Regions from separate parts of the Raoultibacter phocaeensis genome, predicted to be linked through region 2. Evidence: riboswitches for the same ligand, from Rfam matches in the RefSeq annotation. Region 2 holds a riboswitch; the other holds the start of a gene.
The links. A riboswitch is a leader RNA that binds a small molecule or an ion and turns the genes downstream of it on or off. The one in region 2 is predicted to bind cyclic di-GMP.
Positions count from the first base shown of each region.

Region 1 (11,147 bases), 600 kb from region 2:
CGCACCGACACCTCCGTGCTCGGCATGGGAGCCGCAAACATGAGTGAAGCTGAACTCTCTCAGGTCATGCACGCGCTCGGTGCGGCCCTGGAAACCGGTATGGAAGTTGTGGTCGATCGGGCTTTCGCACTCGAAGATGCCAGCAAAGCCCATGAGGCGGTCACCGAACACGGGAAAAATGGCAAGATCGTGCTTACGATTCGCCATGCTCCCGATACCGCAGATTAGAGCAGCGCCCGCTTAAGGATGCGCTCTACCTCAGTAAAATCGATGGGCTTGGTAAGGTAGCCGTCCATACCCGCCTCCATCGCTTGGCGCCTGTCTTCGGTGAAAGCGTTCGCCGACATGGCAACGATGGGCGGTCTCGCACGCCCGTCCCGTTTTGCCTCGTCGCAGATCGTGCGGGCAGCTTCCAGGCCGTCCATGCGAGGCATCTGGACGTCCATGAAGATGAGCTGGTAGTATCCGACTGGAGCCTCGCGAACCTTCTCGACTGCCTCGACTCCGTCCCATGCGCAGTCCACCTCTGCGCCTGTTCTCCCGATCACTTCCAGGGCAATTTCCACATTGAGCTCGTTATCTTCGACAAGCAGAACCCGTTTGCCCGAGCAATCGGGAGCCTGTTCGTGCTCCATGATGTAGTCGATCGGCTCGCCTTCGCCGCACACGCTTTTCATGGCGAAGTATAGCTTCGATTTGAAAAGCGGCTTCGAAAGGAAAGCCGTCACACCCGCCTCAAGCGCCTCCTCTTCCACTTCCGACCAATCGTAGGCGCTCAACAACACGATGGGCGTCTCGTCGCCGATGGCTTCACGGATGCGACGCACCGTTTCAACCCCATCCATGCCGGGCATGACCCAGTCGACGATAATCGTGTGGTAATCGCGGCCCGCACGGTGGGCTCCCACGACAAGCTCTACCGCCTCTTCACCCGACAGCGCCTGATCACCCGAGATGCCTATGCTCGCAAGCATGTCGAGCGTGCTTTCGCAGATATCCGGATCGTCATCGACGAGCAGCACCCTCGCTTCGGCAAGATCGATGGGTGCAAACTCTTCGTCATCCGTCTTCGCAACCATCAGCGGCACCTCGACAGTGAATTTCGAACCGACTCCCACCTTGCTTTCAACTTCGATGGTGCCACCCATCATGTCGACGATGTTCTTTGTGATCGACATCCCCAAACCTGCACCTTCGACTCTGCTGGTCATGGAGTTTTTCTCGCGTTCGAACGGATCGAATATCTTGTTGGCGAATTCCTGTGTCATGCCGATGCCGTCGTCTTCGACAGCGAACCTGAATGTGAGCTTATCCTCTTCATCGGTGGGAAGCTCGGCGATCTTCACTCGCACGGTTCCCCCTGCCGGGGTGTATTTGATTGCATTGCCCACCAGATTGAGCAGTATTTGATTGACCCGCATGGGATCGCCGATCACGGTTTCCTTGTCTACATTGCCGACTACTACATCGAGCGTAAGCTGTTTCGCCTTCGCTTGCGGCTGAATGATCGTGACGAATCCGTTTACCAGTTCGGGAAACGAAAACGTTTCACAGTTGAGCGCAATGCGGCCGTTCTCGATCATGCTCATATCGAGCACGTCGTTGATGAGGCCGAGCAGATGCCTTGACGATACGGTTATCTTCCCCAGACACTCCTTCACCCTCAGCGGATCTTCGAGGTGAGTGCCTGCGATAGCCGTGAGTCCGATGATCGCATTGAGCGGCGTGCGGATATCGTGTGACATGTTCGATAGGAACTGCGTTTTAGCGGCGTTTGCCTCCTGGGCCGATGCGAGCGCCTCTTCGAGATTGCGCTGCAGCTTAAGGCGGAGCAGGCGCTTTCTCCGCAGCACCGCAAGATAGATACCCAACGCCACCAACACAGCTGCCATGATAATGCTCGCGGACATGATGGTCTTGAAGATAACGCTGCCAACGACGTCGTAGAGCGTATCGAACATGCTTGACGCGCCGTCCAGAACCGCGTTGTTCCACCCGAGCAAATCAGCGATAAGGGGATCGATGCGCTTTTCGACGAAAGCGTCGATGCTTTCGTCGGATACCGTCTCGTCGCGGCACAGGGATAAAAGCTCAGCCTGCGCCACCCTCAGCTCGTCATAGCCGTTTCGCAGCTCATCGGCGTAGTCGCTGCCGGTCAGCGTCCGATCTTTAATGAAGGCGATCCTCTCGGATAGGTCGCCGTCGATTGCGTCGAACGACCGCTCGACGCTATCGATCGCCTGGTCGGTTCGCACGTAGGCAAGCCGTTCGGCAAGCGTTTGCAGTTGACCGAGCGAAGTTTCGACTTGACCTGCGGCAACCGTAACTGGATAAGGGTGATCTTTGATCAGGTCGATTTGCTGCCCGATTTCCCTCATATTGAGCAACGTCGTAGCGTAGAAGGCGGCGAGGAGAAGGATGAGCACCGTCGCGGTGACGGCCGACAACGTTCTTGTTTTGTCCCAGTGCTCCTCGTGCCCGTTCGGTTCGGCTGCATTGCGCATACGGCGGCACCGCTTTCGTCGATGGTCTTCGCAATCGGCACTACCGCGCAGCACGACACGCAAACAGCCGAGTAATACCCGGCTGCAAAAACGTTTGCAACTGGCTAGCCGCCATTTCTGGTGAGGCCCCTGTAGCTTTGCGTCGCCGGCTTTCGCCGGGTTTGCCGATTAGTCCTATTTTGTTATCGGGTAACTAATATATAACGATTAATTTTAATTATCAAGCATTAACCCGAAGAATTCTAGCCGAGCGGCGAACGGACCGGAATGCACCCCTGTGCCGACCGCCGCGATCGGTCACGACAGCCCATCCGGCGGCAAGCGTCGGGTCGCCCCAAAAAACATTCCCCGACTTAATGCGCTGCGCGAAGCCACTAAAAGGCCCGCTTGCCTAAGCAAACGGGCCTTGGTTCGGATGCTACCTTGAAGTCCGCTGCAATGGGTTTTGCTTCATTACCCTGTACGGACCGTTAAGCTGCAACCGCATCTTCGACGAAACACCGCAGACCGCCAGCGACCAAACAGGCCAATGAACGATAGTAGTCTGTTTGAGCATGAGCTTGCACTTTTTGCATCCATGCATCAACCCAAGGATGCATATAGGTTTCGACAAACTCTCGGGCAGCCACCATCTTGTTTTCTTCGAGAAGCCGGGATACGAACTCAAGCTCCAAACCGAGATGGTCATCGGGCTCATGGTGCTTCTTCTTCAGTTCGAAGCCATAGTGCTCGTAATACCTTCGGACAAACAAAGTGTGCTCGGTAAAAAGAAGATTCTCCTTATCGAGGTACACAGACCCCCAAGGGGGGGCAATCACGTCGTCTATGCCCATCATCATCCGCAGCCAATCGCTTTTGGCAGCACGGGTCAGTTCGTCCGCAGACGCACGACCAAGCCAGTCGTTCATAAGCTTTTGTCCTTGGATGACACGTTCGTCACAGGCTGCATACGGCAGTTCCTCGAAAAGTCTCTGGTTTTGCAGCATTCCCATATCCTGAGAGTTTGGTTCGCAGTAGACAAGCTCGCCGAGCAGTCGAAAGAAAACCGATGCAGCCTGGGTATCCATCATTCGCTTGCCTTGATCTCTTCGGGCATGTTAAAGTTTATTGTTTCCATGCCGTCTTTATAGCCTCGTCGCGGGGCGATAAGCAGGGATGGTTGGCTTTCGGAGGGAGAAGGCAAAGGATCAACCTGCTGTACGGCTTCGGGATGTTTCTGCATAAGCTCGTCAAGTTCGCCGAATTCCAGAGCCTGCATCGAACAGGCCCGAACGCATGCAGGAGTATCTCCCGAATCGATGAGATCCCTGCACAGGTCGCATTTGCCCATCACGCCCGTTTCGGCATTGAACGAAGGTGCATCGTACGGGCAGGCTTCGGAGCAAGCTTTGCAGCCCGTACACAGTTCTTGGTCGATGTAAACAATCCCATTGTCGCGTTTGACGATCGCCTGCACAGGACATGCGCCGAGGCAGAGAGGCATTGCGCAATGATTGCATGCGAGCGAGATGGAGTAGGAGAATACATCGATCGGGGTTGCTACTCCGACGTCGTCAACGCTCCAGCTGCCGGCGCTCTGAGAATACACCTTGCGAAACTTGCGACCAGGCGCCAGATCGTTTTTGTCTTTGCATGCCAAGCCGCAAGCTTTGCAGGTGATGCATGTGTCCGAATCGACAAAAAAAGCCAACTGACTCATGATTGCCTCCTTCCTATTCGAAATCTACGACGTCGAGCTGCCACTGGTAGTTTGGCTTCAAGGGTTCGCCGGTCCACTTCTCAACGTTCACGATGATGCTGTTGTAGGCCTGATGACCCTGCCCCACGAGATACGTAGGAGCAAGTACGTTTGAAGCTCCTCCGTAGTCGATGACTTCATCCCAATCGGTGTCGTCCTTCGTCTTCTCGTCGTCGAGCAGACGTGCCGTCGCGCCCTCGATACCGACGATAACTCCAGGCATAACCGTCGTTGTAACCGTCACGCGACGAAGATGCCTTCCGGCCTCGCTCGTAAGCAATGCCGTATCGTCGTTTTCCAGTCCGATCGCCTCGGCATCGAGCGGATTGACGAACAACACGTCATCGAAGAATTCGAGTACTTCGGGGCAATCGAGCCTCGATGAATGCACTCGATGATGCGGATGCACGTTTATGTATTGATATGGGTATTCTCCTCGCGTTGATTCTTCATAGCTGCCTTGGCCCGAGGCTGCATAGGTAGGCGTAGCCTTGACGGCATGGTCGAAGCCGAAAACCTGATAGTAGTTTTCCAAGTTCATGCTGTATATCTCCAAGTAGCCCGTTTGGGTGGAAAGTTTGTTTTCGGGCTTGGTGGGATCTTCCATCAGCTTGGTGAATTGGCTGACGTATCGTTTGAGACCGTCATTCATCTCTATCTTGTAAAAACCCTGCTCCTTGAATTCTTGGTACGTGATACGACCGTCGGCGAGCACCGCAGCATCAACACCTTCTATGCCGATTTCATCAAGGTCTTCCTGGGTAAAACTGATAAGCGGATCATGGCTTTGGCCGTCGGAACCGATCACCCATGCGTTCGCGATTCCTGTAAAATTGTTCTCTTTGTAAGACAGGCCATTCGGATAAGCACCCACAGGATCGACCTCGAACAGCTCGCACAGCGCAGCATCGACATCAAAGGAGGCTTTGCTTTCGAACAGAGGCTCGACGATGCGCTTTGCGTTTCCCAAGAACATCTCTGGATTGAGCATGTTATAGTTGCCATCTACTTCCCACCAGCTCGTACAGGGAAGCACGATGTCGGCATAGCGCGTAGTGGTGTTCATGAACATATCCATAGCCAAGACGAACTCGACAGCGCGATGCGCCTGAATCGCCTTGAATGTGTTGACATTCTGGTTGCTTGAGTTTCCGTTGAAAAGCTTCACGATCGCCTTGATGTTCTGATCTTTCATGCCGTGCACGAAGTTATGTGACTTCCCTTCGAGAATAGCATCCCATGCTTCGGCAAACGCGATGCCGTAATAGCGCTCTTCTTCGTAGTTGCTCTGAATGTCCCATGGATAACCGATCGCACCGTAGGATACATCTGCCTTAGGATTGGGAGGCTGCATCATAAACCCTTCGGGCGCAAGGTTGACGCGCGCTTCTTCACCGGCCGAGATTCCGAAATAGAAATTCGAACCAGGATAGAAACCCCCGATGAAACCGCTGTATCCACCACCGGCAAAACCGCCGCCATTCGTGACGATTGCCCCTGGTTTTCCGTAATTGCCCGTCATCCATCCCATCGCGAAGAAACATTGCGCAACGTTTGCTCCGTAGTAGTGCCTGCCCATAGCCTGCTGAGCAATCAGGCTCATAGGCTTGATGGTTCCCATGTCGGTTGCCAGAGACTTGATCCGGTCAACTGGCGTGCCGCATATCTGCGACGCCCACTCCGCCGATTTGGGAGTCCCGTCATAGGTGCCCAGCACGTAATCCTTGAAATTGTCCTTTGCAAACTTATGGCGCTCTTGGCCGTCGACAACCTCGATGACCGATTCCTCATCCCATATAACCTTGCCCTCGGCATCGTATTCTCCACGACGGAGGGTGCGCTTCATTATGGGATTGCCTTCCTTGTCGTAAAGCCCTTTGCTGTGCATGCTCTCTTCGTCGTAGCCGACCACGTACTTGTCTAAGAACTCCTGATCCACAAGATCCTGCATGATAAGCTCATGGCAGACGGCAAGCATCAAGGCCGCATCGGTTCCCGGGCGGCAGGGAATCCACTCATCGGCGTACGCATTGTTTCCTGGATTGAACCACGGATCGATTGCGATGATTTTTGCCCCACGCTCTTTAGCGTACCGAAACGCCATAGGAGCCGCACCGTACTGCGACCAGCCGTGATTGCAACCCCAAAGCACAATGAGCTGCGAATCTTTCATGGTGGTATACCGATCGGTCGCGATAACTCCGTCTCCGACCATCTTGTTGGTGGGCACCGGCCAACCGCCGGTGGAATTCTGACCCCAAATCGGATTGACGCCGATGCCCGCCTGGTTGAGGCAGCGCATTTCGACACCCACCGAATAGCAGAGATCGAGAATAGGCAAGCCGTTTCCGTAATCGTCCGACCCAGTGCCGTATTCCTCGGCGATCCGCTTAAGCTCGTTAGCGGCGGTTTGCAGCGCCTCGTCCCAAGAGATGCGCTCCCATTCATCCTTGCCGCGAAGATGTCCGTTCACGCCATCGCCACCACCGGGGCTCCAACTTTTTCGTTTCATGGGGAATTTAATTCGTGCCGGACTCAAGAAAGCCCAGCGCCCAGCACGCGCCTTGATGCAGGAACGCCATTGGGGCTGTTCAGGCGAATTGGGTCCCACTTCGTCGGTCATTCCCCGAATAGGAATACCGTCCACTACGTATACCCTGTTGACACATTGGAATTCCGCACATCCCGGACAGGTTACGGTAACCCATTCGCCCCCCGACAAGCTGCTGACATCAGGCGGTGTTTCGGGCTCCTCCCCACCCGAAGGTGCACATGCGGTGAGTCCGCCTGCCACACCTGCAGCAGCCGCCGTCGCAGTGACCCATTTGACAAAAGAACGTCGTGAGATCATGCTGCTTTCGTTATTCATCTCTCCTCCTCTTTTTGGATTTACCCAAAAAGATTTATGGCAGATAATAATGACCGGTTCAATTTCCAAAAAAGGACACGGTGTAACCTGTTCTTTACGAACCGAGGGGGAATGAACCAATCCCGAAACGGAAAGACGCTCGTCGTTTCGGGATCGAAACGATTGCGGCACGTATGTCGACTCGTTTCGTATGCGCTTCTGGGGGCAGCGTGCTATACGGGAGGAACAATGGAAGACAGCAAAGATGCGCTGAAGCAAGCATTGAAGGAACTGACGAAAAGCAAACCTTACAAAAAGATTACCGTATCCGATATCTGCACTAGAGCGAAGGTCTCAAGGAGAACGTTTTACAAGCATTTTGAAAATATCGATGAAATGGTCGATCAGATAATCGACGATGACATAATAGTTCCGTCGTGCAGCGTACGAGAACTCTTACCCGTCGATGAAACCGAATCCCTCAGGCCGATCATGATGGAAATGACGACGAAAACGCTTCACGAAAATCGAGAATTCTACCGTGCGGTAATGCATTACAAAGGACACTACTCTCTCTTGAAAACCTTTTTGGATCACGTGAGACCCTTCAATGAAAAGGTTTACGAAGGCTATCTTGGCGACACCGAAGAAAACGACTTCGTTTCGTATCTCTACGCATGGTACCCCTTCATAATGTTGTTATGGTGGACGGAATACGAAGGCACAACCGATCCGAAAACGATGACCCAGTACATCAATCGCTGGGCTTTCGCATCTTGGGATGTTTTAAAAAACCAGCTCGACGAACAGAACGGTTAATAGAAAGCTTTTGCCGTGCACCTTGATGCTAAGGGCAACCGAAAAGAGCAGAGGGCAAAGCTCGTTTTACATCTGCAGGATTGTGCGGCCCTCGGTCGAACAGCTTACCTGGTTCGGTCCCAGCCGCGAAAAAGCCCGCTCACCTTTGGAAAGCGGGCCCTGTACTGCGCGAAAATAACCGTGTTTAGAACTGCACCTGCGGTGCGGTTTCGGCGCCGGCAACCGCATCGAAGCTGTCGCGTGCCTGAAATCCCATCATGCCCGCGAAGATGACCGCCGGGAACGTTTGGATGGCCGTGTTGTACTTCATAACGGTATCGTTGTAGCTCTGACGCATATACGAAATCTTGTCCTCGGTGTTCGAAAGCTCGCTTTGCAGCTGTTGGAAATTGACGTTGGCCTTGAGGTCAGGGTAAGCCTCGGCGACGGCGAACAGGCTCTTGAGCGCTCCCGTGAGCATGTTGTCGGCCTGCATCTTGCCTTCGCGGCTCGTGGCGCCCATAACAGCGCTGCGTGCTTGGGTAACCTGATCGAGCGTACCCTGCTCGTGCGTTGCATATCCCTTGACCGTTTCCACCAGATTCGGGATGAGGTCGAGACGGCGCTGCAGCTGCACGTCGATCTGCGCCCAAGCGTTATCGACCATATTGCGCATCTTCACCAGGTTGTTGTACAGGGCGATGGCCGCAATCACGAGGATAACGATGATCGCCACGATGACAATCAATACGATTTCCATGGTTCTCCTAACTGATCGGATAGCGCCATTCTACCACGCACGCACACGCTCCCTCGCGGTCCGAACGCCACGAGGGAGCGATCACAGGAAACCGTCACCTGGTTGTAACCAAAGGATTAAAGCGTGGCAAGGAGCGCCTCGGCAGCTTCTTTCGGAAAGTCTGCGCCCGTTTCCTCATCGAGCATCAATCTGAGCAAATCCTTCGCCCCATCGCTTTGAGGAAGCATATACCGTGCCTCGCGGTAAAGGTCTTCCGCTGAAATGCGCGCAGAAAGGGCGATCGCTTTTGCAAGCGTTCGCTGTTCGGCTGACTCGGCTGATTCGGCAAGGGTGCGGGCGGTTCCCTCGAGTGCAACCTTGCTATTCGCAAGAGCCATAAGCTTCTCTACGACCCTGTCGGTTTTCTCCTGCTGAGCTGGGTAGCTGCGATACATGAGCGAAAGCGCGTGCGAGGGACACGCGTCAACGCACAGACGGCAGCCGCTCATGCATTTCGAAGCATCCACCTGACCGTTCTCGGTGTCGGTTGCACCAGTTGGGCAAACGAACAAACACAGGCAATCCTTGGTGCACAACGCGATGTTGCGGGACGCGTACGTTTCGGGTGCGTACATGGCTACCCCCTCACCTTGATGATTTTGGATTTCGGTACCTTGCAGATGGGGCAGATATCGGGCGGATTATCCCCGACGAAGATGAAGCCGCAGATCTCGCATACGTACACGCTCGTACCCGCAACAAGCGCATCACCCTTGCTGTCGTAACGTTTGAGCAGGGAATCGAGCAGCGCGGTGGCTTTTTGCGACCACGTAAGCGCACGCAATGCGCCCCTATCGTGATCGGCATGCGCTTGGTCGAAAGCAGGCCCGAAACCTGATTCGAGATCGCCCTTGACGAGCGTTTTGACGGCTTCGATGCTTGCATCGCTAACCGGTTCGGCGTGCCCGACATAATAGTCGGCAAGCTCGAGAAAACGTTTCTGCTGCTCGAAGAGCTGCTGCTTCTCGCAAGCTTTCGCTAAATTAGAGCACAGAGCACTTAGCTCTCCGTACGAGAGCTCCTTCATTGCATCCATGGCATTCTCCTGAGTGAGCTTGCTTATTCTTCCTCGAACATGTCTTTGCCGGCGCCGCACAACGGGCATGCCCAATCTTCGGGCAGATCTTCCCACTTCGTACCGGGTTCGATGCCGTTATCGGGATCCCCCGCCTCTTCGTCGTACACGTATCCGCAAACCGAGCATACGTATTTCTTCATGTGAGCACCTCGTTTTCGATTTGTTCTCGTCTTATGATAGCCGCTAAGATACAGTATATACTTATTGAGACCTAATATCAATAAGCCGTTTCGGGCGGGCGAATATATGCGGGCAGCGGCATGAAAGCGAGAATGCGAACCGAAGCTTTGGGATGCAAGACACAGAAGACACAGAGGAGACACAGAGACACAGAGGGACGGTCCTTTTGTGTTGCACTTTTGTGTTGCAGTACACAGGTTACTTTTCGGCAAAGATCCGCCTCGGAGAAAGCAAATCCGCAACACAAAAGGACCGTCCCTCTGTGTCTTCCCTCTGTGTCTTCTGTGTCTCCTCTGTGTCTTGCGTGTCTTGCTTCCCACCTTCAAAACCAGGATGCTAGTATGATGCACCATCTTGCGGGAGCCCGTGCGGCCAGAATGGGAGCGCGGTGTTCGGCAAGCAATACCGACGCGCGCAAGGAGGAGCAACGCCCATGACCGAGGTTCGATCGATCAAAGAGCTACGCAGCCAGAGCAACGCAGGGAAGCTTTCGATTGTCGCTTTGCTCGTATTGCCACTGCTCGGGCTTCTCTGCTTATTCTGGCCGGAAGAATCTGCCGACTTTCTTCCCTACGCGCTCGGCGGTGTCATGGTGCTCTCGGGAATCGGCGGTATTATCGTCGAAGTCAGCAGGGCACGCAAGGAAGGCGACGGCAACGCCGATGCGCAGAGCGGCAGCGAAGACGGTCGCAAAGACCACAAGACGGCGGGAACCTCGATCGTCATGTGCGTGCTCGGCGCAGTCATTCTCGTGCACGGCGCCTCGTCGATCAGCTTCGTCGGCGTCATGTGGGGACTGCTCGGTCTCTTCAAAGCTGCAGGCGAGTTCGACGAGATCATCCATCGCATCAAGAACGGTCGCCGATTCGTGCTCAAGCTCGCGTTCTCCATCTTCGAACTCGTGCTTTCGGTGCTGCTCATCCTGCACCCGTTCTCCAGCATCGACCACCACATGATTCTGCTCGGTCTAGAACTCATCACCTACCCGTTCAAGATCGACCGAACTGACAATGGCAAATTCACGCTCGAAGCGGAAGCGTAACAACCGCCTTTCTTATCGCGGAAGAGCCATGGCACGGGCAGAGCTGAACGCGGTCGTCCGTGCCCACCAGCCGCGGTTGCGGGCGGCAGCGACGATGCGACAGGCGTCATCGAACGTCGCGCACACGGCAAAAGCGGACGATCCGCTCCCTGACATGAGC
Region 1 is NZ_CABDUX010000001.1:713,352-724,498, forward strand. It holds gene FJE54_RS02865 (NADPH:quinone reductase) at 1-228, shown strand, start outside; gene FJE54_RS02870 (response regulator) at 225-2,504, opposite strand; cyclic di-GMP riboswitch class I at 2,597-2,680, opposite strand; gene FJE54_RS02875 (TorD/DmsD family molecular chaperone) at 2,975-3,574, opposite strand; gene FJE54_RS02880 (4Fe-4S dicluster domain-containing protein) at 3,571-4,203, opposite strand; gene FJE54_RS02885 (molybdopterin-dependent oxidoreductase) at 4,217-7,111, opposite strand; gene FJE54_RS02890 (TetR/AcrR family transcriptional regulator) at 7,340-7,909, shown strand; gene FJE54_RS02895 (LemA family protein) at 8,094-8,648, opposite strand; gene FJE54_RS16380 (4Fe-4S dicluster domain-containing protein) at 8,765-9,262, opposite strand; gene FJE54_RS02905 (rubredoxin-like domain-containing protein) at 9,265-9,723, opposite strand; gene rd (rubredoxin) at 9,747-9,905, opposite strand; gene FJE54_RS02915 (DUF308 domain-containing protein) at 10,379-10,987, shown strand; gene ispE (4-(cytidine 5'-diphospho)-2-C-methyl-D-erythritol kinase) at 11,000-11,147, opposite strand, start outside.
Region 1: linked by a shared signal. The riboswitch ahead of FJE54_RS02870 (response regulator) and the one ahead of FJE54_RS05160 (cell wall-binding repeat-containing protein) in region 2 are both predicted to bind cyclic di-GMP.

Region 2 (11,147 bases):
AAGCGATTGAAATCCCTATCCTTCTTGGCATCCCAGTATTCGTTCCATGTGGCAATGGTCTGCTCGAGGCCGTCGGCATCGATGCCGCATTTTTCGGCGAGCTCACGAGGACTCGACGCGGAAAACGCCCATCCTTTCTCGATGAACTCCTCCATGGCGGCTTTCGCGCCCGCTGCTTCTTCTTCGGTTGCGCCGAGCATACCGTCGTCGAATATCTGCCAACAGTTAGCACCGTACCCAGGTTGCGCGTTCTGCGCGTTGGAGACCGCCTGGAACGGCAAATCTTCGTTCACGTAACGCGCGCCCTTGCCGTTCACGTTGATGGCGAGCCAAATAGCCGTCCACACGCGAGCATCGTAGAACGAATCGGGATTGCCCCAGCGAAAGTTCATAACGGGATGCGGCAGCGAATCCATGTCGGCCCCCACCTTGAGGCCCATCATATGGCCGTCGCCCGTGGTTCCCCAGCCGGGATTCCACCAGCTCGAAGTCGCGTAGTCTTCGGGGCGCACCCACGCCTCCATCATCTCGGGGTTGGCATCGTAGCTGCCCGTCGCAAGGATTACGCCTTTCGAGGCGTTGATCTGCACGTACCCGTCGGCGCTTTTTGCGATGACTCCCGTGACCCGTCCGCCGTCTTCACGGGTAAGCTGCACGGCGGGCGTGCTGTAACGGATGTCGAGGTTGTCGTAGCGAGTAGCCACCTCGGCCATTTCCTTGCATACGTATATGCCCGAAAGTCCCGAGCGAACACCGGCGTCGGGTGGCAGTGACGGACTGTCGTAGAACCCGAGCTCGGAATCGATCAGCGGCATACCGTTGGTGTTGGGGGCTTGTTCGACCTTGGTGATGACGAAGCCGTTTTCGCCCTTGTCGAGCATCTGCTGCCAGAAATCGGTCGCCTCGCCCGAACGGAATACGTAGGTACGCGCGGGCTCGGGGCGCGTGCGCCAGTAGGCGGAGCGGTAGATCTCGTCGAGCAGCTGCGCGGGATCGACCTCGACTCCGGCATCTTTCTGCGCTTGGGCATCGTACGCGCCGAAGCACTCGAAGCAGCCGCGACCAGCGGTCATCTTCTCGATGCAGATGACACTGGCACCCTCTTCGGCCGCTTTGAGCGCTGCGGTAAGTCCTGCAATACCCGCGCCGACCACGAGCACTTCGCATTCCTCGGTTGCGATAACTTCCGACGAGGCGATCTCGCGATCCTCGAACGCGATAGGTCCCCGCGGGCCAGGGCACTCCGCCTTTTTGAGCGGCAGCAGATTCGTTTCCCCCGGCATGATGGTCTGATAGATGTTCGCTGCCTCCTCTGATGCCGCGGCGGCATCGTCGGCGAACGCGAGTCCCGCACCTCCGAAGATGCCGAGTGCCCCCGATGCAAGCCCGACCGCGCCGGCCCCTTTCAGGAAGTCTCGCCTGGAAAATCCAGTTCCTCCCATTGCTCCTCCTTGCGTTGCGTTTACTTTACTGTGTAAAGTGCATGATAGCGTGCTTTCTTTACGGTGTAAAGCAAAAATATGTGCATACGCTCTAGGGAATGGGTGCGAACGGTTTGGCTAAAAGGCACCATGAGCGAACGCTCCGATACATCGAGCGTTACGTTACCCGAGAGAACCGAGGCCCGGAAACCGTCGTCCCCGGGCCTCTTCGGTGAAGCAGAGCGCACGGTACTTGGATCCCGTGCGGGAATGGGTGAGAGGCGGCCGTACGACCGCCGAAGGGACCCCCGCCGAAGCGGGGGTCCCGGAGCCGGACGGGCTGGCTTGCCCGCTTTTAACTACTTGACGGCCTTCTCGATGGCTGCGAACAGCTCGTTGGACACGGTGTACTTGTCGCCGAGAACGTAGGCGTTCTCGACCTGCGCCTTGTTGGGGGCAAGCACCTTGTCGATACACGTGGTCGCGCCGTCATCGACGAGCAGCAGCACCGAGAACGACTTGCCGCTGAGCGACGAGGCAACGAGGGCGTCAGCATACTTGCCCTCGCGGCCCGCCGTAAGCGAGACGACTTCGCAGCCGAATCCGTTCTTCAGAGCCTGCTGGGCCGTGAGCCGCGAAGTCTCGTAGCGGTCGGCCCCGCCGATGCGCTCGGTGTTGGAGACAAGCGCCTTCACCTTGTTGAACGCGGAGTTGGACACCGAGTACTTGTCGCCGAGCACGAGGACCTTAGTGAACCCGCCCTTCGCAATCGCATCGAGTGCGGCGGCGGACAAATTGCCGTCGTTGTCGGCGAGGAAGATCGGAGCCTTCGCCGCGTAGGATATCGGCGACACCGAAAGCGAGTCGGCGGCCTTCTTGCCCGTGGCCACGATAGCCGTCGTTCCCCAGCCGCCCTTGCCCGCCTGGTAGATCTTGAGGGCGGTGTCCATGCGGTCGGCTCCGCCGAGGCGCTCGGCACTGCCAGTGATTGCCTTGATCTCGTTGAACGTGCGCGCCGTGACCGAGTAGGTGTCGCCGATCACGTAGGCCTTCTGAGCCCCGAGGCGCTTGATCTCGGCCTTGGTCTCGGCCGTGAGCGTACCGGTCTCGGTGAGGAGCACCTGTCCGCCCGTGACGCCCGCGAGGCCTGCGGCGGCCAAAGCGTCGGGGAAGTTGTCGCCGCGCGCGACGATGACCGTCGAGCAGGAGCCGTTTTCGGGGAAAGCGGTCTGCGAGATGAGCGCCATCGTCTTGTAGCGGTCGGCACCGCCGAGGCGCGAAGCCTGCGCGGGAGGCTTCGGCACGTCCTTGGCATTGACGGTGACAGCGCACGTGGCCGTCTTATCGCCGGCTTTCGCCGTAATGGTTGCCGTACCTGCCTTGACGGCGGTGACTACGCCGCTTGCCGACACCGTGGCCGCTGCCTCGTTGGAAGACGTCCACGTCACCCTCTTGTCGGTTGCATTATCAGGCGCCACCGTTGCTACGAGGGTCGCAGTGCCGCCCTCGGTAAGCTCGAGGTTCGTCTTGTCGAGCGTGACACCGGTTACGGGGACGACCGCCGTCACCGTGTAGAGGCCGTTCTCAACCGCCAGCACGAACCCAGAACCGGCTACGATGTCGCCGGGGGTGAAGCCGCCCGCGTCAAGCGTGAACGAGACGGCCTTGGAAACGGTCGCGCCCGCAGCGTTCTTCAGGAGCTTGATGGTCTGGCCGTCGGTTACTGCGTTAACGGCAGCCTGCAACGTCGTGTAGTTGGTCCCGCCGATCGAAGCAACGCTTTCATCAGCGGTGGTAAGCGTGAACTCGCTGAACCCGTTGGGGTTCGTGAACGTGGCGGCAAAGCCGGCGGTAGCATCGCCGCTTACAACCGCTTGATACACATACGCGAGATCGGCGCTCTTAAGATGCTTCGCAAATACAGGATCCGTCGTCGCGTTGACAAAACCGGAGGGCAGCGGCACGGAGATGACCGTGGAGCTGGTCACGTTGAGCGTCTGCTCGTCGACCACGACGGCGTTCTTATCTCCAGCCGTGTTATCGGTCTTGATGTCCTTGGCGTCAGTCGCCGTCGACGCCACTACGCGCGACTTGGGCGTGATGTCGACCGTAAGCGCTTTGGTGCTGCTCGCAGAATCTTCGACAAACGCCTTTGGCTTGATCTCCACGTACGTTTGGACGAAGACGGTGATGGTATCGGTCTGGCCGACGGAAACCTCTTGCTTGAGCGCTTCCTTGGCACTGTCGACCGTCGTCTGCGTCAGGTTCTCGGCCGCTTCGTTCGCGTACGCGTTGAGGCCTTCAACCTGCGTTTCTGCGACCTTGTCGACGATCTCTTGCTTCGCCGTCTCGTCACCGAGATCTGCATCGGGATCGACCGTTACGGTCGGCTCGGTCACAACTGGTTTCGCATCGGTCGTAGCCTTGCTTTCTGCAACCATGTTCGGGTAGCCGGCCGTATCGCTTGGAAGCACGACCTTCTTGGCCGCAAGGTACGCGCTCGGATCGGCCGTGAAGTAGCCGCCCGAAACGCTCAGCTTGTCAACGCCTTGCGCTGCGCTGGGACCGACGAGATTGCCGTTGTTGATGCCGCCAGAGAAGTAACCGCCGGCGATCGTGAATTCGATGTTGTTGGCTGCTGCGATCGCTTGGTCAACGATCTCGTTTTTCGCGGCGATCGCATCGCCGTTGGCGTTCGTGAACGTGCCGCCGTTGATCGTCACGTTTACGGCACCCTTGTATGCTTTGTCGCTCGTGCCCTTGTGCTTGACCGCGACGATGGCGCCCGTATAGGCACCGGTTCCGCCCGAGGTGGCCGTCGCGTTCTGCAGGCGGGGAGCCGTGGCAGTGAACGTACCGCCGTCGATCGTCAGCTGGCCAGCCCTTATTTCAATCGCGCGGCCGGTACCTTCGAGCACAGGCGTGCCGGAGATGTTCGTGGTGCCCGCACTCGGGAGGTACAGCGTCTGCTCGCCGCCCTTGAGCGTGCCGCCCGTTATGTCGAGCCGGTAGCCCGCATACGTGGTGGTGCCGTTGCCCGAGAGGCAGATGCCCCCGTCGGTTTCAGTGCCCCACTGGTTGTCGAGCGTGCCGCCTTCGATGGTGGTATGGGAGGCGGAGCCGTACATGGTGGCGAGGTAGTAGACTCGCTCGGCACCCGTGATCGTTCCGCTTTCCATCGTGAATACGCCGTAGTTCTGGATGAGCGACAGAAGCGAGTACGTATCCCCCGCAGGAGACGTGGACTTGATGATTCCGCCTTCGCCGCTATCTTTCACGGTCAGGCCGGCACCTGCGGCAATGTAGATCAGGCCGCGCTCGTCGGTGAACGCGTCTGCCGTCGTAACGCGGTTTGTTATATCGCATTTCGACTGATCGAAGGTGATCGCCCTGCCCGCGAGGTCGAGCGTGATGCTCTTGCTGTCGACCTCGGCGTAGAACGGCGAGTCGTCCTTGGTGTTCATCTTGATCTGCGAAGCGTCGATCACGGCATCGTTGATCATCGTCACCGTATCGCCGTCCCCGGCTGCAACAATCGCCGCGTCGAGATTGGCGTACTGTATGCCTTTGACTTCGGCGACCTTGGGTTTCTCGCTCACCTTGTAGACGTCGCCATCCTGCACGCACTGATATTCGCCTTCGCAGTACGCGGTCACATCGCTCGAGTAGGAGCCGCCGGTGATGAAGCCAGTGCAGTCCGCACTGTAGACGGCTTCAGCGCCGGCTTCCTCCGAAGTTGCGGAGAATGATCCGCCCGCGATGTCGAGGGAGACCTTGGCGATGTCCTCGGCGCCGTTCCCTTCCGGGTTGCCCTCGTAGAAGGCGTACGTGCCGCCCGAGACGGTGCCGGCCGAAACATGCACCTCGACGGGCTGCTTGGTGATGTGCTGAGCTACGGCGATGCCGACGCCGTTGGTGGCGCCGCCGTTTGTGTTGCTCTTGGTGCTGAACTCGCCGGAGCCCTGAATGGTCGCATTGTCGGACGCATAAAGCGTACCTGCACGCATTTCGACGCCCGTAGCGCCGGAGATTTCACCACCGGTGATGGTGAGTTCGCCAACCTGCGGATGATAGACAGCGGGGCCGTCGGGTCCGGTAGCCTGAATTACGCCACCGGAAACGGCGATGCTCGTGCCGTAGTTTTTGGCAAATCCGTTTCCGCTGATCGCCCCGAATTTCGAATCGTGCTTAACGGTACCGCCGGATACCTCGAGTACAGCACCTTTGCCAAAGACCGTAACGGTTGCTTCAGCCAAATCGGCTCCCCCATTGGGAGACTCGATGACCGCATTGCCCGTGATCTCGACAGTCGCAGGATAGCTCGCGGCAGGAAGCGTATTGTCGTCAGCACCCTGGCAACCGTAGATGGCGATGGACTGCTTGCCACCGACCACGGTGCCGCCGGAGATTACTGCAGAAGTTTCGGCTCCGGATTTGCCGGATACCTGTACGCCGATCTTCGACGCTCCCTCAACGCTGCCTCCCGTCATTGAAAGGCTGGCTGCTGGACCGAAAAGCCAGACGCCACGCGTTGCGCCGTTAATGGAACCCTTTTCGAGAACAATTTTGCCCCCGGGTACGAAAACGGCTGCGTTCGCACTCGTATTGGTGTTTTCGATTGTGCCGCTGGTTGCGGAGTCCGTGATGGTCAGCCCGCCTTGGACAAGAACCGTCTGCTTGGCGCTACCCGTCACCTTTTTACCTGCTAGGTCGAGATTCGTCGTAGCACCCGTCGCAACGGTTGCTGCCGTAGCCCCAAGATCGACGTTGTCGAGCAGCACGACGGTTTTGCCCTCGGTCGCTGCATCGAAGGCTGCTTGGAGAGTTTCGTAGGCCGTATCGCCAACCTGCGCAACTTTATGCGATGAAACGTGGAACTTTCCTTCAGCCTCAGCGCAATCGTACCCTTCTGCAACGTACGCTGCCGGGTCCTCGGTATACGTTCCACCGGTGATAGCTATGGATTTGTTCGTACCGTTGCCGCCCTCGCCGATAGCGCCCGTATAGTCCCCTCCCTTAAGGGAAACGACAACCGCGCCCTCAGGATAAGATGTCGCATCGAGGTCTGCTTTAAGGACGCCCTTAGCTCCCTGGAATGTACCGTCGTTTACGTCGAGCGTGCCTCCCGAAGAAAACACATACAGCGCCCATCCATCGGAAACGTACGTTCCTCCGTTGACAATCGCTTTTCCGCCGTTGCTCACGCTTACGCAGGTGCTTGTCCAATCGAAGTAATGCTTTTGGGTAAACGCGCAATCGTTAAGGACTGCCTCCGCCTCGGGATGCGCCACCTCGATGCCGCCACCGTACTCTGATTCGATTACGACATTCGTCAAGTTCGCCCTCGCAGCACCGCTGAGCTTGACGTTCAGCCCCCACGGCCTTCCGTTCTTGAGCGTCACGCTCTCCATGTCGAGCGTGCCGCCCTCCAAGCGGAGCGTACCGTACAACCCGGTACCGGAAGAAGCATCGGAAGCCTGAACGCCAGTCGGCTCGCCTTCGGCGACCATCGTACCGTTTGTAATAGTCAGATGCCCGCTTAAAAGCTTGATGCCGCGATTGTTGATATTGCTGCCGTCGGTTACCGTAAACGTCTTGCCGTCGAGATCGATCGTAACATCTTTGGAAATCTCGATGCCGTCGGACTGAGTAATGTTGTCGAGGAGTTTCACCGTGTCAGTTGGTCCTGCTGCATCGATCGCCTTTGCGAGGCTCGAAAACTGATCGCCGCCGACGATTTCGGCAACCATCGGTTTAGCAGCAACGGTATAGGCGTCATCGTCTTGCGTGCAGTTATAGCCTTCGGCAACGTACGCGCTCACGTCGCTCGAGTAGGTGCCGCCGGTGATGGAGATTTTCTCCGCCGCCTGAGCCCACTCGGTCGCCTCGTACGCGTCGCCCGCACCTTTTTCCCACGTGTACGCGAGGACCGCATCGTTGTTAGCCGACGTGAACGTGCCGCCGTTGATGGTGATCGAAGGCGTGCCACCCGGATAGCCGCGGTTCACAAGCGAGAGCGCGGATCCGTCGCTGACGAGTCCGTCGCCTGTCTTGATTGCGCGCTCATCGACGCCAACGCCTTTGACCGTTCCGCCGTTGAACTGGAACTCGGTGTTGACCGTACCTTCGCCGGAGCAGAATTGGATGCCCGTCGTACCCTCGAGGGTACCGCCGTTAAGCGTCAGCGTGCCAGCCTGCGGATGGTAGATCGCGGCGGAGCCGGTGCTGGTGATCGTGCCGCCGTCGATGGTGATTTCGGTTCCATGATAGGTACCGTTTCCGGCAATGGCGTAGCCCATCGTATTGATAGAAACGCCTTCTGCGATCGTAAGTTTGACCTTGTCGGCAACTGTTGCTGCGTTCGTGGTCGTTCCGATAAGCGAGATGCCGACTGCACCGTACGTCTCGCTCGTGTTCGACGCGTTATCGAGGTTTGAAAGCTCGGTGCCCGCGCCAAGCGAGAGAGCTTTCGCATTCGTGTCGTCTTTTCCGCCTGCATAAATCAGGTAATTGTAGTTATAAGCCGTATCGGGCTTATAAGCCTTGATGGCGACATCTTGGGTAGCGAGGTTCGCCTTGTTCGCTACATGAACGGTCTTCCAACCTGCCGTCTGGTTACCGTTGCTGCGCTCATCGAGAAGCGTGCCGTTCTTGAGAACGTTTTCGCCCTCCCCCGCGAACTGTACGCCGTAAGCGGTAGCAGCCGATTCGCCCGCGATCGTCAACGTGTGGCCGCCGAGATCGACGGTCACATTGTTTGCAAACGTGACGGGTTCGGACGTTTGATCGACAGTAAGCGTTACCGTGTCGCCCGCTTGCGCCGCTTGAGCTGCGGCGGCGAAATCGGCATAGCCCTTCTCGCCGATCATGACCGAATAGCCGTCGTACGTAGCACCGTTCAAGAGCGACAGCGCGGTGCCCTCGGGGAGGGTCGATGTCTTGGCCGTATTTTCAACGTTGCCGTTTTTCTCGTCGATCGTCGTGGTGCGAATCCGCACGGTGCCGTCTACGGTGATCGTCTCGGGATACGGGGTGACGGCGCTCCCCGAAACCGCTTCCTTCCCGCACCCGCAATCGAGGTGGGCGCGCGCGATGGTGCCCGCGTTGACCACGTCGGTGTTTCCGTAGGTGGAAACGTTTGCGCCATCGGGCAGGAGCGTGAGAACGCCGATGCTCCCGTTGTTAACGAGGCTCGTATCGCCGATGTAGCCGCGCATCGACATGTAGAGGAGGCCAGTGATCTTCCCGTTCGCACCGACGGTCATCGACGCGTCGCCGCGGAAGCCGTTGGTGCCCGCGATGGCGCTGTACGATCCGGTGAGCGTTCCGTTCAGCTCGCACGAGACCGTGCCGACGCCGCCGTAGGAGTAGCTTCCGCCGAAGTAGCACGCCGCCTCGCCGTTGATGGTGACCTTCGAGGAGCCGACGAAGTTCTTCGCGGTGGTTTCTGCAGGCTTGTCCGCGCTGAACGTCACGACCTCGTTAATCGTCGGGCCGACCGATGCCATGCCGCCGGCGTAGACGATGCCGGCCTTGCCGTTTACGGTAACGGTCGAAGCGGTGGTCTTCGCGGTGCCCGTCTTGTCGCCTGCGGGGGTCAGGCCGCCGCCGTAGATGGTGCCGGCTTCGGCTCCCTCTTCGACGACGACGGTCGCCGTCCCCGCGTAGTCGGCCTTGTTGCCGCCTGCGAAGATGGCGCCGACCTTCGCGCCGCCTTTCACGGTGATCGAGGAATCGCCGGTCGCAGCGCTGTCCCCACCCGCGAAGATGGTCAGGCCGTCGGTCGCACCCTTGAAGTACGAAGCCGAGTTGTTGGCGAAGCTGTACGCCGTGCCGTCGACGGTCACCTTGAGCCCTTCGGTTGCGGGCTCGACGACGACGTTCTTGCCGTTCGCGTAGAGCACGTTGTAGAATTTCTTTTCGTTGTCGGGCTTGGCGGGATCGGCGCTCTGAACGGGCCCGACGACCTGGAGGGTGTCGAGCGCTTCGAGCGTCGAGACGGGTGCCGCCACGTTGCCGCCTTCGCCTTCGGCTTCGGGAACAGCCTGTTGCTGTTCGGGTGCCGGAGCCTGTGGCTGCTCGGGCGCTGCCGGCTGCTGCTCGGGCTGAGTCGGCTGCTCGGGCGCGGTCGTCCCGGTCGCCACGTCGCCCGTGCCTTCAACGGGAGCCGTCTGGTCCTGCTCGGATTGGGCGGGCGCGCCCTCGGGCTCGTCGGCCCACGCCGCTTGGGGGATCATGAGCGTCGCAGCCATGACCAGCGCCATGAACAGCGACAGCAGCTTTCTCGATCTCGCCTCCTTCGTCGTGCTTGAGGCTTGCTGGGTCATTGCCATTTCCCGACTCCTTTCCCTTGCGGTTCCGGCATCCAAACGCAAAACGGCCGAATCGCGAGGATTCGGCCGGCGAGGTGCACGGGTCCGATTCGAAGGGAGAACCTTCCGTAGACCTGCAACTGGCTGGCCGCCTCCGCGGGTGGGCCCCTATAGCTTTGCGCCGCCGCCTTTCGACGGGTTTGCATGGTTCGGACACGTTCCATGACCTGCGAGGTCATAGATATAATCGCAATAATGCCACCCCCCCCCAACAATTGTCAAGGTCAATTGAAGCTTGAATATCGCGAATGGCATACTTTATTGCCGACGCTTTTTGTAGGGGTTGATAAGCTGCCGCTCAGCTTTTCCGCTCTAGTCCGATAAAGCTTTCCTCATTGCATGCATCACTGTGCCGCGGCGCTTTCGGCGACGCTTCTTCGCTCGAACCTGTTCGCGACGGCATTCCTTGAATCGTCGAACCGAAAAAGATCCCGAAGCGAGAGCCTGGGAAACTTTCGGTCTGCCGGTTTTGGATGGCGGACGTCGCCCGCCGCCCAAAAGATAAAACCTTTTTTGGAAGCTCGGCGATTGACTCGAAAAGGCGTGGTCGGGCGTGGGTCGACATCCCCGCCGATCCGCAGCGAGGCGGTTCTATCCGCAGCGGAAGGTTTTTATCGATAATGCTTTTCTGCGCGAAAACGGCCTTCCGGTGCAGGCGAACCGTCGCTTTGCGAAATATCGGCGGCGCCTCGGGAGTCCGAGAGGCATTGTGCGCCGCTAAATCGCCTGATCGCGGTTTGCCGGGGCGAACAATCCGGCTCCGACGGGGGCTTCCGAGGGCGCCTTCGCGTCGCAAAGTGACGGTTCGCCTGCATCCGAGGGTCGTTTCCCGACAAAACCTCAGGGAACGGACTGGGAGGGACGCGACGCGCCCCTGCGAGTGGCTGCCTAAGGATCGCGGCACGCCCCTGCGAGTGGCTGCCTAAGGATCGCGGCACGCCCCTGCGAGACTACTGGCTAAGGTTCGTAGCAGCCCCCTGCAAGATGGCCGGAGCTTGTGCGCCGAATCGCCAGGGTGCGCTTATCGGCGTCCGCTATTTGATCTTCTCATCGTTCACCTGTTGATGGCGGATCGTGACGGCGCGGATGATCACGTACACGCCGAGCACGAAGGCTCCAAGGTAGCCAAGCGCACCCAAAAGCGGTACATCAAATATCTGCGGCCGCATAGGGGTGGTGCACACGATGCTCGAACCTACGAACAATCCCGCCGATATGAGTGAGAGGGCAAGCAAGCTCGCCACCTGGTAAAGCGTGCCTTTCACATCGTGCGGCAGCTTCATGTCCATGGATAACTTGAGCTGACCGCGGTCGAGCATGTCGAGCGTGTTCGAGAGTTGCGTTGGCAGAGTAG
Region 2 is NZ_CABDUX010000001.1:1,310,325-1,321,471, reverse strand. It holds gene FJE54_RS05165 (FAD-binding protein) at 1-1,442, opposite strand, end outside; gene FJE54_RS05160 (cell wall-binding repeat-containing protein) at 1,781-9,754, opposite strand; cyclic di-GMP riboswitch class I at 9,866-9,948, opposite strand; gene FJE54_RS05155 (ABC1 kinase family protein) at 10,828-11,147, opposite strand, start outside.